Regions from separate parts of the Paenibacillus sp. FA6 genome, predicted to be linked through region 1. Evidence: a T-box and tRNA genes for the amino acid it is inferred to sense, from the RefSeq annotation. Region 1 holds a T-box; the other holds one or more tRNA genes.

The links. A T-box is a leader RNA that pairs with one kind of tRNA and senses whether it is charged. The one in region 1 lies ahead of argS (arginine--tRNA ligase), so its partner is inferred to be a tRNA-Arg.
Region 2: it has a tRNA-Arg gene. The T-box ahead of argS (arginine--tRNA ligase) is inferred to sense a tRNA for this amino acid. The anticodon was not compared.

The regions. Positions count from the first base shown of each region.
Region 1 is NZ_CP188820.1:1,297,846-1,305,778, reverse strand. Features, by position in the region: gene ACP8HI_RS06065 (ABC transporter ATP-binding protein) at 1-32, shown strand, start outside; gene ACP8HI_RS06060 (hypothetical protein) at 144-626, opposite strand; gene argS (arginine--tRNA ligase) at 757-2,463, opposite strand; T-box leader at 2,533-2,798, opposite strand; gene ACP8HI_RS06050 (CobW family GTP-binding protein) at 2,879-3,886, opposite strand; gene ACP8HI_RS06045 (stalk domain-containing protein) at 4,022-4,978, opposite strand; gene ACP8HI_RS06040 (acrylyl-CoA reductase family protein) at 5,240-6,247, opposite strand; gene ACP8HI_RS06035 (thiamine pyrophosphate-dependent enzyme) at 6,411-7,933, opposite strand, start outside.
Region 2 is NZ_CP188820.1:3,353,859-3,361,791, reverse strand. Features, by position in the region: gene ACP8HI_RS15730 (phosphatidylglycerophosphatase A family protein) at 1-172, opposite strand, end outside; gene ACP8HI_RS15725 (GerMN domain-containing protein) at 312-1,379, shown strand; gene rph (ribonuclease PH) at 1,472-2,233, shown strand; gene ACP8HI_RS15715 (XTP/dITP diphosphatase) at 2,235-2,858, shown strand; gene ACP8HI_RS15710 (hypothetical protein) at 3,076-3,405, shown strand; gene ACP8HI_RS15705 (hypothetical protein) at 3,472-3,603, shown strand; tRNA gene ACP8HI_RS15700 (tRNA-Arg) at 3,773-3,846, shown strand; gene ACP8HI_RS15695 (DUF1259 domain-containing protein) at 3,986-4,405, shown strand; gene ACP8HI_RS15690 (GMC family oxidoreductase) at 4,454-6,067, opposite strand; gene ACP8HI_RS15685 (GreA/GreB family elongation factor) at 6,408-6,857, shown strand; gene ACP8HI_RS15680 (sporulation protein Cse60) at 6,916-7,104, shown strand; tRNA gene ACP8HI_RS15675 (tRNA-Arg) at 7,243-7,316, opposite strand; gene ACP8HI_RS15670 (hypothetical protein) at 7,496-7,933, shown strand, end outside.

The DNA.
Region 1 (7,933 bases):
GGCAACCTATTCAATCCGTGCCTGGTGTATAAAATAACTGATGATTCCAAAGGACGGTAGCACGCCCTTTAAAGAATAAAGTAAAGAGCCTCACTGCGATATTGCAGTGAGGCTCTTTACTTTTCAAGCATCCTTGTTCGAAACTATGATTTATCAGAATAAGAAGCAATAGAATCATTATCTAGACCAAGCGTACGATAGAATTCCCGAGAATATCCTTGGAGCTTCTTCTCCAACATTTGTGCTTGGTCACTAAACTTCGTAAACTCACGAATCATACGAGAACGACCGCCAGGACTGAACGTCTCTTGGATTCGCTCCTTAAAGTAATCATGGACAATATAATTACGTTGTTTCCATATTCTTGTCAATTGAATCGTTTCTTCTTCTGAGAAAGGGAAATGATGCTGAATTTCCTGTACTAACTGGCCTAACGAACTACTTAACTTACGTTGATAAAGTTCAGTGAAGTCTTCTTCTGTTGGAATCTTGCCCTCTGATAGCTTCATGAGCATTAATAAGTTAACGAGTTGCTGCTCCAAAGATTGTGAAGAATATACGGCAAGTCCAAAATAGGTAAAGACATCTCTTGAATGATCACTGTCGAGCAATCTTTCTTTTACCATACTTCCGCTCCATTCACTATCAACACATTCACACGATGTGCTAGTTGATCTGCTTTGCTATTCCTTATGTTAAAGGAATCCGCAGAATCTATCAACATGAGATTGTTAAATGAATCTATTACGCCCCTTTTTACATACGTACAGGAGTACCTAGACCCAGAATATGCATTGTTCTTTGTAAAGATTGTCCTGTTAGCATCGTTAGAGACACTCGAATTTTTCTTAACTTCTCTTCTTCACACAGTATTCTTTCCTGGTTGTAGAAGTGATTGAACACCTGCGCTACATCTAGAACATACCTAGCTAATACGGAAGGTTCATTATTATGTACCCCACGTTTCAACTGTTCAGGGAAGCGAATAAGGAGTTTAAGGAGGGCCCATCCCGAATCACCTAAAGCTTCAATATACTTATCCTCCTGCATTCCTTGTAGATCCTCCGCGTCCACTTGTTCTATCATCATGCTCTTAGAAAGAATACTTTGGGTTCTAGTATATGTGTACTGCAAGTAAGGACCTGTCTCCCCTTCGAAATTCAACGCATCATCCAATGAGAAATCCACTTCATTACTCCGATTATTCTTGAGATCTCCAAAAATAACTGCTCCAATTCCTACATCCTGTGCCACCTTATATTTATCCGGCAACTCTGGATTTTTCTCTTCAATGACCCGCAGCGCTCTTGTAATAGCTTCATCTAACACATCGTCAAGATACACAATTTTACCGCGACGGGTAGACATCTTCTTACCCTCGAATTTCATTAATCCAAAGTGAACATGACTACAATCTTGAACCCACTCGGCCCCCATTTTATTCAATACAGCAAATACTTGTTGGAAATGTAACTTCTGTTCTCCCCCGACCACATACAGAATTTGATCAGCTTTCATGACATGATGGCGATAGAATGCTGTTGCCAAATCCCGTGTAGGATAAATCGTCGTCCCGTCGGACTTCATAATTAAGCAGGGTGGCATCCCCTCATCATCCAACTGAACAACGAGTGCACCCTCACTTTTCACTAATAAGTCTTTATCTTTTAGCTCTTGAACAACAGCACCCATCTTATCGTTGTAAAAGCTTTCTCCGAGCACATAATCGAACGTAACATTTAGTCTTTCATACATTCTGTTGAACTCCTGCATACTAACTTCGACGAAATATTCCCAAAGTCTGTTCGCTTCTTCATCACCAGACTCCAACAGACGGAACCAATTTCGCGCCTCGGGTTCCAATGTAGCATCTTGCTCTGCTTCCTCATGAAACTGAACATATAAACGTAAAGACTCCTGAATTGGGTTCTCTTGTAATGCTTCATCATTACCCCAACGCTTATATGCTGCAATTTGTTTACCAAATTGTGTGCCCCAATCCCCCAGATGATTGACACTAACAGGTTCGTATCCTGCGGTTTGATACATTTTGTACAAGGCGGCTCCGATCATCGTCGATCGAAGATGTCCGATACCAAAAGGTTTCGCTATATTTGGGGATGACATATCGATAATCACCTTTTTCCCCTGACCTATATTGGTTTGGGGATCATTACTTTGCTGCAATTGCTCCATCAAGTACCCAGCATAATAGCTTCTGTCAAAAGTTAAATTAACATAAGGTCCAACAGTTTCTGCTTTGATTCCCTTCATTTGGATAAGGTTTACTAAATGTAGTGCTATCTGTGGCGGTGATTGTCTGTATTGCTTTGCTAATACGTAACACGGAAATGCAATGTCACCCATCACTGCTGAGGGTGGTGTTTCTAACAAGGCCTCTACTTCTTCTACTGATAGGGATACATGTGGCTGTATCGCCTCTACGGCCCATTTATTTAACATGATTAACCATCCTCCTTATTCTACTCAAATGACCGTTTATTTCATCAAAAAAAGCCCTCATCTCTATGAATAAGAGACGAGAGCTTTAGTTCCCGTGGTACCACTCTAGTTGAACCCTCAGACAGAGGTGTAATCCTCTCTAGAGTTGTTCCGCTTGATGACCTATAACGAAGATCAATCGGACTATTCTACTGATCATAAAAAAGCGATCTTCATGACGTTGGAATAGCCATCTCCCGGGTGCGCTTCATCAGAGTCCAATATACCGGCTTTCACCACTTCCGGCTCGCTACAATATCAGTTACTCTCATTACTCTCCCGTTCAAAGACGTTCAATATACAACAGTATACATCGGTCACCATTAGGTTGCAACACGATTTAACTGGCATACTCACTTATAATTTTCAGTTAGCATTAACCTCTCTTCTCAAGCTCTTCCAAGGCATCCTTCAATTCAGCTTGAGAGAAATGCTCACCTATGAATACAACGACATCGGGTACGACTCCTTGAGGATTAATCTTCAAGAAGTCCGATTCTCTAAATGCATATTGAAATAAGAATCGACTGGTGGTATCACTAAATGTCATAATTCCTTTCGCACGATATACTTCACGTGGTAAATGATTCACTAATTGTTCAAAACCCTGACTATCAATTGGACCCGTGAAATAATGCGTATATACCATAACATGATCATGTGAGTGATGTGAGTGATCATGTCCAACCTGACTATGATCATGATCCTCAGCTTGATCAACTTCATATGAATGGTCGCTCTTCCACTGTCTAGGTTGAACATCTTGTCCGAACAAAGGAACCCAGTCCACATCACAACGTACAGCTGGGATAATCGGAGCATACTCGTTCCAACTAGATAGTATCGTCGTAAGCGAAGCTTGATCTCCTTCACTTACACGGTCAATTTTATTAAGAATCAAATAAGATGCACAGCGAATCTGCTCTTGCATAAGGCGATAAGTCTTGCCTTTCTGGATCTCATATAGTTCCAATAAATGTACCGCATCAACGACGGTTATGACGCTCTTAAGATCTATTTTCATATACAGCGCAGCTTCCGTTACACCATCCAAGATTTCCATCGGATTCGCAATTCCTGTCGCCTCTATGACGATTACATCAGGTGATTCTTGCTTAATCAGATTAGATATTTCTAAACTTAAATCACCTCGAATGGTACAGCAGATGCATCCACTGAGCATTTCAGTCATGGGGACGGTCTCTTCAATCAACGCACCTTCCAAGTTCACATCGCCAATCTCATTCATGATCACAGCGGGTCGAAGCCCCTGCTCCTGCCAATATGTTACCATGCGCTGCAACAATGTCGTTTTCCCGCTTCCTAGGAATCCAGACAATATGTATATAGGTGTAACTCGATCTGTTACTTGATTCAGATTCATACTTCTTTCTCCTCCAACTCATTTCCATCTCTATCAGCCGAGTTTACTATATGTAAAGCCCCCCATGCAAGTGGCTACATTTAATTACATTAACTATCCGGAACACTGCTTTTCTTTCGTGCTCAAATAGTGCTGCTATTGTACGCTATTCACTACTTCCTTTCGAGTTTCATTTGATAATTCTAATGAAATCTTCCCCTCTTTATTGGACACTACACCACCAATAATATGTTCGAAGCCCAGTTGCGCAATTTTATTATCTTCATCAATGCTACCACTTGTTTTTGCACTACTATCTCCTGAAATACCATAGTTATAATATAATAGCTTTTTATTTATTGTGATTTCCGTTCCCCTTGTATCGAACAATTTGTGATCTAAGAAATTTTGTAAGTTATCCCCTTTTTGAATATGCGCTTGCCAAGTCACCATTGGGAAATCCTCTTTAAATTCATACAACAAAGCTGTATCACCTTTAAGGACATAGAATCGAAGGGCTTCACCCTCGGGAAATAAAAAGGTACTGCTATAATCATCATCTTCACGAGTTACCTCCAATGGCCTTTGCTCATAATGTACGATTGAGGTGTAGGTCTTGTCCATAGCTAGCTTTCGAGCTTGTTGTAGCGAACCTTCATAGAGGATCTTCCGTTCTTTGTCATTTAAGGGTGAACTAATCGTAACCGCTTTACCATCCCAATTTATTCTATACCCATATAGTTCTGATAGAAATCGTAAAGGGACAAACACTCGATTATTCTCTAATTTAGCAGAAACATCTAATGAAATCACACCGGATTCAGCAAACTTCCCATCGACGGAAGCTGTATTCTTACCGATCGTAAGTATGACACTTTCAGCCCATTTACGAACAGTCACTTTGTTCTCTTTTTTATCCCATTCTACCTTTGCACCTAATGCCTCTGATACAACTCGAATCGGAACAAGTACTCTCCCTTGTTCTACTATTGGTGCCAAATTGTTTTGAATCTTATCATTGTATATATATATAGGTATTGAATCAGCGGCATTTGCTATTGAACTAACACTTAACATGCTTGCAACAGCAAGTGCGGTTAGAATTTTTCTCATGAATTCCTCTCCTCTGCACATTGTTTTTTTCAACTTCAAGCCCGAGCAACGACTTAAGCTTATTCTCTCATTACCACTAAAACGTTCATTAGACTCTAAATGTTCCAATTATATTGAAATTTTTTATTTATCAAGTGAGAATACCTGTTCACATGTAACGATTATTCAACGGCAAAAACAGAGTGTAGAAACTATTATCAGTCCCCACACTCTATTTTTATGATTCCTATTCCCCAAAGCTAACCTACTTCAATAAATATCCTAATCTAGCTTCACCACGGTACGTCCGACTGCTCCACCTTGCAATATGTTCTCTAGTACATCAGGTAATTCATGTAATGAAATCTCCGTTATTCCACCCTCAAGCACCTTAACGGGCTTCCACGCTGCGCCTAATTTAGTCCAAATCGCCTGTCTATGTTCCATAGGACAATAGACAGAATCGATACCGAGCAATTGTATTCCACGAAGTATAAATGGGTAGACTGTACTCTCGAAAGATCCCCCGCCAGTTAATCCTGAAAGTGCAACCCCTCCACCGTATTGGACTGTCTTCAGAAGCCCTGCTAAATGAGATCCTCCAACAGGATCAACTACACCTGCCCATCGTTCTTTCGCAAGAACTCCTTTGGGAGGAGCTATAATTTCTTCGCGGCTAACGACTAAGGTCGCACCTAATTGTTGTAACCACTCACTCTGAGTATCAACTTTCCCTGTACTCGCCACAACTTCGAATCCAAGCTGAGCTAATATATTCACAGCAACACTACCCACACCACCCGTTGCTCCTGTAACTAGCACAGGCCCACGCTCTGGTGTAAGACCATTAAGAATAAGCCGTTCCACAGATAATGCCGCCGTAAACCCAGCTGTACCAATCCCCATGGCCTCTTTGGAATTCAATCCCTGCGGTAACGAGACGAGCCAATCACCACTTACCCTTGCCAAGCGACTATACCCACCGAAGTGTACTTCGCCAAGTCCAAATCCTGTACACAGAACAACATCACCTGACTGAAAGCGAGGGTGATTTGATTCAACAACTGTTCCTGCTAGATCAATTCCTGGAATAAAAGGATACGATTTGACTATCCTCCCCTCCGATGAATTGGCTAAACCATCCTTATAGTTAACACTGGAATACTCTACCTCAACGGTTACGTCACCTTCTGGTAGTTGGTCTATATTCAATGTCTCTACACCACTACGAAACCCTTGATCATCTTTACGAATCATAAATGCTTGAAAACTGTTCATATAAGTCACCATTTCCTTTCTTAACCATCTAAAACATTAATCATATTTCCTAGTCTCTTCATTCTCTGCCGAAATATAAGAAATAGAGTATCAAGTGAAACGTATACTTTCTTATATTTCAAAAAAGGACCTCCTCCCTGCTAAGGAAAGACGCCTTCTTCATTTCTAAATGAGCTTATAAATAAGGATTCTCATGCTTAGCCTTCAATACATTCCAACGCCGATTGACCTCATTTTGAAAACTCTCATACGTGGCTTCATTTTCCGGCTTAAGCAAATGACGTGTTTTCCCCATCCACTTCAGCCATTCGCGAAGTTCAACTTTCTTATTCTTATCTTCTGGATTATATGTGATGTTTGTACATCCATGCTCTACTTCATACAATGGGAAGAAACAAGTATCTACAGCTTCGTTCACAATGATAGCACCCTCATTGTCATTAGATAACCAATTCAAAGGACATGCAATCAGTATTTTACCATATACTAATCCTTCGTTCTGCGCATAATATTGGGCTTTCGCCGCTTTCTTCACCAAATCTTGAGGGAATGCCTCGGAACCGGTGAATACGTACGGAATATTCGTTGCTGCCATGATTTGAGCTGTATCTTTATGTTGCGTTGTTTTCCCTTGTTGCTCCGTTCCTAGATTGGATGTCGAGGTTCGGTTTCCAAGAGGCGTTGAATAGGATTGTTGCGCCCCGGTATTCATATAACCTTCATTATCATACTCGATAATGATCATCTTATGATTCCTCATTGCTGCGCCAATAGCAGGTCCCATACCAATATCCATACCACCATCACCCGTTACCATAACAAACGTGAAGTCCTCTTGCAAACCTAGATGATCCAATTCACCACGCCGCTTGCGTTCCCAGAACATTTCCACAACACCTGATAATGTGGCAGCCCCATTCTGGAATAGATTGTGGATATACGTTGCTTTATGTGCAGAATAGGGGAAGCCCGTAGTCGTAACCATCGCACAACCTGTATGATACAGTGCAACAATATCTCCTTCAATTCCCTTGAAGAACGTCTCAAGCCCTGAGAATATCCCACACCCTGGACAAGCACCATGACCTGGAGCTAATCGTTTCGGCTTCTTCGTAAGCGCGCGTAGCGGTGGAATACGTACACTTAATTTCCCTGTCACTTCGTCCTTCTTCACCGTAATTAGACCTGTCTTCAAGTCTTCGAACCTCATCGGCTTCAGAACACGTTTAGGGGCTTTAGATGCTTCTCCAACGGTATGTCCATAGTAGTCAAAAGGTACTTCTACCATACCCTTCGCAACCGCTTCAATAGCTAGTTCAAATAAATGATGCCCATCTTCTGCATAGAATTCTTTACCGCCCAAACCATATATCCTACTGATGACTTGCGTTGTCGTGTTACCATCTGTGAACAGAGCCGCTTTAATCTCAAGCACCATATTACCGCCATGTGCTCCATATGAATCTGCACGGTCACCCACCGTAATGGCCTTAACATGTTGCAAAGCCTCAGCAATTTGCTTCTGAGGAAACGGTCGGATCATATTGGGAGCGATGGAACCCGCCTTGATCCCTTGACTACGAAGTTGATCAACCACATCTTTTATAATTTCAGAGGCCGAATTCATAAGGAATACCGCTACTTCTGCATCCTCCATACGGTACATATCTAGCATTTCGTAATTTCGACCTGTTAATT
Region 2 (7,933 bases), 2.1 Mb from region 1:
CAACATTGTGAACACATTCCTCCATAGTTAGGGCAGGATAGTATTTTTTTTGCAGAAACAGGACGAGTTCAGCGATCTCGGGAATGGTAACTCCTCTTTGGTGAAGTAACTCATGGGTTGTATCCGATACGACCTTGCTATTCAAGCTGTATGAATTCTTTTCCTTTGCCATAACTGTTCACATCATCCTTTGTAATAGAATAAACTTCTCACTTAAGTCCCCAAAACGTAAAAAGTAGTTATTTTTTTGAAAAGGGCTCGTATATATACTAGTACAAACTGTATAAAATGGTTAGGGAGGCACGATAATAATGTTGAAGAAAATGACAATCCGAAATATCTCCGCTGCTGGGTTAATAGTCGTTCCCATAATATTGTCTGGGTGCAGTGGTTTCAGTAGTCAATCGATGGAGATTGATCCACCCCCCGCTCAAATTGAAGCGGAAATGCTTCAGTCCATGAATGGTAGCGCCCCACAAGCAACGAAAGAGCAATTGACACCGACATCCACCGTTTATTTGGCAGACCAACATGGTCTACTAGCTCCAGTATCTATAGGGCTTCCTCCCATGGATAATAAAGATAATATGCTCATGCGTCAATCTCTTGAGGCGATGGTCAAAGATGGGCCTTATGCAGGATATCTACCAGAAGGCTTCTCCGGTGTATTGCCTGAAGGCACAGAAGTGAAGATGGTCTCTGTTGAGAAGGATAGCAAACTAGCCGTTGTAGAGTTTAGTAAATCCTTCACTGAATATGATGCCTCAAATGAACGGAAAATGCTAGAGGCTGTAACTTGGACACTCACAAGCGATCCAAATATTGAGCAAGTTCAATTCTGGGTAGAGGGTAAGAAGATAACCGAAATGCCACTTAACCATACGCCGCTCGATCAGAACCTTGGACGAAGTATGGGTATCAACTTGGAAAAAGGAGATGGAGCAAGTTATACGCATTCCAGCTCGGTAACGATGTACTTCTCATCAGAATCACCGGCGGGCATACAATACTATGTGCCTATCACCCGGCTTGTGGTACCTGGACAGGATACACTTCACGCAGCTCTTAGCGAGCTTATTCGCGGTCCACAGCCAAGAGGTGGGTTGGAAAGTGTAATGACGACAGGAACCTCCTTGCAGTCAGTGAAGTCAGCCAAAGATGGAACTGTGACCGTATCACTTAAGGAAGATATGTTTATTAAAGGGGAGAAGGTTCCTTCTCAACTACTGCAGTCTGTCGTACTGACCGTTACAGAGAATTCTGGAAATAACAAGGTAATCATCCAACTGAATGGCGATTCCAATGTGATAGGTGATGACAATCAAAATTACAGCGAGCCTGTATCAAGACCGCAGTATATTAACGAAATACCGTTATAACATGAAATCCTACTTCAAAAGATGCTTTTATTGCTACACTTTGATAAAATAAGGTTTGCAAAATAGGACGCTAATGATGTAGGAGGCAGATAATATTGAGATCGAACGGACGGAATAACGATCAATTACGGGATATGAAATTAACAACAAATGTGAATAAATATGCGGAAGGCTCTGTGTATATAGAAATGGGAGATACCAAAATACTTTGCACGGCAACTGTGGATGAGAGAGTACCTCCATTCTTAAAAGGACAAGGAAAGGGCTGGGTAACAGCAGAGTATTCCATGTTGCCAAGAGCGACTCATACCCGAAATCAACGGGAGGCCAATCGTGGGAAGCTAACGGGCCGGACGATGGAAATTCAACGGTTAATCGGCAGAGCCCTTCGTTCTGTAGTGAATTTACATGCTTTGGGTGAACGTACGATCACTCTAGATTGTGATGTAATTCAAGCAGATGGAGGGACAAGAACAACCTCAATTACAGGCTCATTTATAGCTCTTTGTATAGCAGTAAATAAGATTTCCCAGCAGCATCGACTGCCGGTATTCCCGATTACTGACTATTTAGCTTCTGTTAGCGTAGGCGTTGTAGGTGGTCAAACGCTATTGGATCTGAATTATGAAGAAGATTCCAAGGCTAAAGTGGATATGAATCTGGTCATGACGGGAAAGGGACAGTTTGTAGAATTACAAGGAACCGGTGAAGAAAGCCCATTCACACGTCAAGAGTTGGACGAAATGCTTCAGCTTGGTGAACAGGGAATTAAAGAGATTATTACTCGTCAGCAGGAAATATTAGGTCCAATTGCTCTTATGATCGGAACTGGCTTAACTGGAAAAGGTGTCTAACATGAAGCTAGGTCAAGACATCATAATTGTTGCCACTAAGAATAAAGGCAAAGTTAGAGAATTTGAACATGCTTTTGCACTGCTAGGTAAACAAGTGAAAAGTATGTTTGATTATCCTGATCTTCCGGAAGTGATTGAGGATGGACATACTTTTGTAGAGAATGCTCTCAAAAAGGCTAAAATGGTTGGCGATGCGCTTGGTTTTCCTGTGCTTGCTGATGATTCAGGACTATGTGTAGAGGCATTGGATGGACGACCAGGTGTATATTCTGCACGCTATGCGGGCGAGAATGCAACGGACCAAGAGAACAACGAGAAGCTATTACAAGAGCTTGAGCAATTGAAACAAGGTGAAGATACAGAACAAACATTGTTAAGCCCAGCAAGTTTTAACTGTGCTTTGGTGTTGTATAACCCCTCTTCAGGAGAACATATGGAGACTTTTGGGACTGTATCAGGCTGGATCACTTCAGATGTAGCGGGTGCCGGTGGATTTGGTTATGACCCGCTCTTCTATGTTCCTGAGTACGAGAAGACGATGGCGGAGCTCTCTTTGGAGGAGAAGCAGTCTATAAGTCATCGTGGGATTGCCTTGCGGGAGTTAATAGATCGTTTGCAGAGATGAACATTCGTCAATTCATAAGAAGGCTACCCATGGGTAGCCTTCTTTAATTATATCTAGCGAACCGTTGTAAGGAAATCAGAATGATGTGTTTGGGGATAGGCGTTATTTCAAAGTCATACAGATATATGCCGAAGGAAGGCATAAAATGTCTGTCCTTTAAGGAAAGCTATAGGTGAGCATACATCAATGCAATGTCAGAGAAGGAGGGGAAGTTGTCGTGGATAAACATAAGTATTATGTATCTGTGCATGGAAGATCCATTTTATTGGATAAAGGTGCAACATCTTATGAATGGGAGATCGAAGCGACACCAGAACAAGCTCAGGAAATCAGTTGGCTGATGGGAATTGTGCAAGAGAAAGAGGAAAAAGCGTTTCTTGGGTATGTATATCCATGGCCAGATACGCCAGAACGAGTAGTGAATTTAGCGTATCAGAATGCATTAGACGATGTCTATAAGATGATATATGAGCTTTGTTCTGAGGAGACCCGTATGCAGATGAGGGAATCTGGGGTGAGTGCGTTTCTTCATTCATATGATGGATAATATCCAAATAATAATACTTATATCTGCCCACGGGTATAACCATACTAATACCAGGAGGTGATATTAGTGGCGGATAAATATAAGAAAAACAAAGGCAATAAGTATGCCCATAATAATGAGTTTGCTGAAGAGGTAATGGCCAAGAATCCAGCTCAACACGTTGAAGATAAAGTAAACTGGCGTCGTGGAAATAAGTAGTAAGAATCGTTTAATTGATATTGCAAGAAATAAATTTGAAATTACCTATTGATTAATTGTGAGGGTGCGTTATAATGAATAACGCACCCTTTTTATAAGGATGATGAAGTAAAGGTACATATACAAGTTCGTGTACTACTCCTTTGTAAGGTGCATTTCATATAATTATGTCTCAGTAGCTCAGCTGGATAGAGCAACGCCCTTCTAAGGCGTCGGTCGGGGGTTCGAATCCCTTCTGGGACATACAGAAGAAGCTCTCCTATATGGAGAGCTTCTTTGCGTTCCAGGGTGGGCAAGAATCCCATTATTGATTCACAATGGGTATCCGTACAATCAGAACACTTCGTTAACCATAGAATACTCTTATCAAACAATAGGAGGTATGTTATTTATGGTTAGAGTGAGCCCACGATTTCAAAGACTATGTAACCAATTTTCATCTATTTTAGGTGGAGAACATGAAATAGATCCGGGTCCTGTTTGTTTTGTCAGTCGCTCTAGAAATCTTAAAGCGACAATTCTAGGAAGACGCACCACATCACCGCTGGTTCGTTATCAACTTTTTTCATTTGAATCCCTGGATACGTCGGGCCGGGCACTCTGTTTAGGTGAAACTGCGCTTCTTCAAAATCAAGCCAACCGATTAATTCGCAATCTTCAAAGAAATGGGATTACAGTAACAGCTCTTCACAATCACTGGTTGAATGACAATCCCCGGTTAATGTATATCCACTGGCAGTCCATTGATGAACCGGTTGCTTTTGCAAGAAAAACAAAACAGTCTATTGCCTTCCTTGGTTAGATAGCATTCAAACAATCACCCTAAGATAAAGGGTGATTGTTTGTTTAATCATTCTTCTTCCAATTCTTTGATCAGTGCGCGACGAGGATTACCTTTAAGTAATTGCTGAGCAATGGTATAGCCAATGAGGAACGTAGCGGCGGAGGTATTCCCGTCCACTGTAAACGGAATGATGGAGGCATCAGCTACTATTAAATCTTTCACTCCATGTACCTTTCCAAAACGATCAACGACTCCTCCTTTATTTAAAGGGGCCATCCGAAGTGACCCTTGTTGATGGTGATTATGTTCAAAATTCTGTATTATAAATTCCTCTAGTTTTTGATCATCATTAATAATGTCAAACGTTGGCGAAATCAACTGATATGAAGAATCTATTTCTGCCAGTTTCGACGCTATACTCTGAATATAGATTTTATAAATATTTTTAACTGACTCCATATCAGATGCATTGGCGAGAAATCCCTCGTCGGCCAAAACGATTTTCAGCGGGTCATTATTTTGAATTTTTATGGATCCACGACTCTTGGGTCTCAAGAATATAATGGCTATAGTTAACATCTCATCAGAACCGATACCGATCAATTGTACCGCTCGACGCTTGGGGTCTAAACCACTTGGATCCGGCAAAAAGGCACCACCTGTATAAAGGGCACTTGGATCGTTATGAGGCAGAGCGATATCATTCCTGTTTGCTGTAAATATAGCACTGTTAAGAGTGTGATTTCTTAACCTCTTTCCGACGTTCGGATTATTATAGATAACGGGTATTCCTGCATCCTTTAACGATCTTGCTGGTCCGATCCCGGATAACATTAGAAGCTGGGCGCTATTGATTCCAGTAGAAATAATAACCTTTTGTCGTGAGAAAGCTTTGATGCGCTCACCATTTTTTAAGAACTCGACTCCAACAGCACGCTTGGCGGAAAAAAGAATCTTAAGAGCCGTTGATTTAAAAAATACTCTTAATTTTCGACCTCGAACCCCCCGACCAGTACGTGTCATGATATCTGAAGAGAGGAATGCGGTTGATGAACTCTCCCTTCGACCATTTGGATGTTGATACAATTGCCAACGGGTAAAGGGACCCAAGGGGGATTTAGGATCATTGTAGTCAACAATCTCAGGAAGGCCGGTAGCTTGCTCAATCGCGTCAGTTAGTTTTTTCGCCATACGGGTTGGAGTAACGGGTGCTTGCCTTATATCTATCCGACCTCGATACCCATGTACTCCGGCATTATTGGTTTTTCCATTATATTTTTCTAGTCGTTTAAACCTGCGAATGGCCCTTTGTGGTGACCATACTGGACCAAGTAACCTTTCCCATTCCCTTAATACGGCTGATGTAGGTCGTACATACTGCTCTCCGTTAATGGAAGAGCCCCCTCCTGATAGGCGACCTGTAGTCCATTCAAAAGATCTATCATCCAGTCCACCCTGCGGTACCCCTTCACCTTGCCAAAAGTAATTTGGGAAGAAACGCTCCTCCAGTTCTGGAGCAAAGGTAGAATCCGTAATGGGTTCATCTTTATCGTTATTATCCCCCGCCTCCAAAACAAGTACGGACGTTTTTTTATCGTCAGAGAGGATCTTTGCAATAACGGCACCCGCAGGACCTGTGCCGATAACAATGTAATCAAAAGTTAACCTGGCGTTCTCCAAAATCAATCTCTCCCTTTTAAATAGGCTACTGTAGGATATTAAATTTTATGTAATATGTTCCGTAGTTGTGGAATTACTGGGTAACGCGGATGGTACTAGCAGCCGTACTAGTCTTCGTGGTGCTTCTCATTAATCTTCTATTCCTCATACCGTTATGGATAAACAACCGGAAGTTGAGAATGTAAAATTTCTTTTCTTTATTGGAAAAATAGTGAATATTTGATAAGATACGATAAAGGCCTCCTACACGAGGTCTATATTTTTATGGGGGGATAAATAATGGTACTATTTTACGCCAAAATTGAAAGGAAGAATCTTCAAACAGGAGGTGAAATCTACTATGAACCATAGTTTGATCCTTCAAAGCTCAACTACGCAGTTAGTGAACCAGCTTGTGTTCTTTGATGAAGAGAAGAAATTCTTCTTGATGCAATATATATCAGATGATTCTAAAGAGCAGAAAAGGGCCGATCAAATTCTTTCTGTATACACGACATCACTTGAAAAGATCATTTCTGAACGACAAGAAGGCTCATTAAATTCTATGGTACTTATTGGTAGCGAGGTTACCCTTCGTTATGAGGATGATGGTTATGAGGAGAAGTATACGATTGTGTTCCCTCATCGAGCAGATCCAAGCAAGAGCTGGATTTCATTCCTGTCTCCGATGGGCTTACAACTACTAATGACTAAAATGAATGAAACGTATGAATTTGTCGTACCTTCAGGTCATATTGGAGTGAAAATACAAGAAATTAAATACATGAATTATGGTGATATAGACAAATAATAAGCAATGTTGCATGATGAATGAGTAGTAAAGTAATCAATGAATCAGGAGGGTTTATATGATACAGGTTAAAGAGTTCGTAGATTCAGATAATTCCTATGCGGAGAATAAGGCCAATATATTTTTAGCGGGATTAAAAGAGGAACAAGTGATCAATATCTGTTATGGGTCGGTAGTTAAATCCAGCGTATCCAAAACAGAACGCCAAAGAAGCACGATCTTAATCGTTTATAAAACAGAAGAATAGCGTATAAGTAATAGCATGGGTACAATTTCAATCGTTTACAAATCGTTATTTATTCGTATTGTATACGTTTTCTTTTGGATCTTTACTTCATTAGAACGAACAAAAAAAGCTCTCCATATGGAGAGCTTTTTCATATTATGTCCCAGAAGGGATTCGAACCCCCGACCGACGCCTTAGAAGGGCGTTGCTCTATCCAGCTGAGCTACTGAGACTCGAAAAATCAACAAAGAATAATATATCATGGATATGAGAGAATATCAAGTGTTAATTGTATAGAATGTTTTTTTGATTTTAAAGTGGGTATGATATAATCTACAAATGCGAGTTCAAAAGATGACTTTTGAACAACCTCTACAATTAACAGAATTAAGCAAAGAGAGAAGGGGTACTCATGAACGACATCATTTCCCCTGCGAAAGATAATCTGATTCTTTTTCCAAAGACATTGGATTATTATCAGATACAACTTACGGTTATGTTGGAAAGTGAACGCTATGGAGAGGCGATGGATCTACTTCGCTTTCTACTTCAATGCCAAGGGCAAGAAGAGAGATATGTTGATGAATGGCAGGCTTTACTTGAATGGTTAGAGACTGCTTTTCCTCAATATATTTCTGGAGAAGATAATGAACAAGCTACTATTGATAATGATGTTGAATTAGATGAGGAAGATCTAGCTCGGCGTAATGCGGAGTGGAAATTCGCTGAAGATGCTGATTACGCTAATAAAATGTTAAGCATTGTAAAGGATGAAGCTTTGTCTGAACAGACGATGCTCGCATTAGAACAACTCTCCTATTTGAATGGTGACGCCATTGATCAGGAGTTG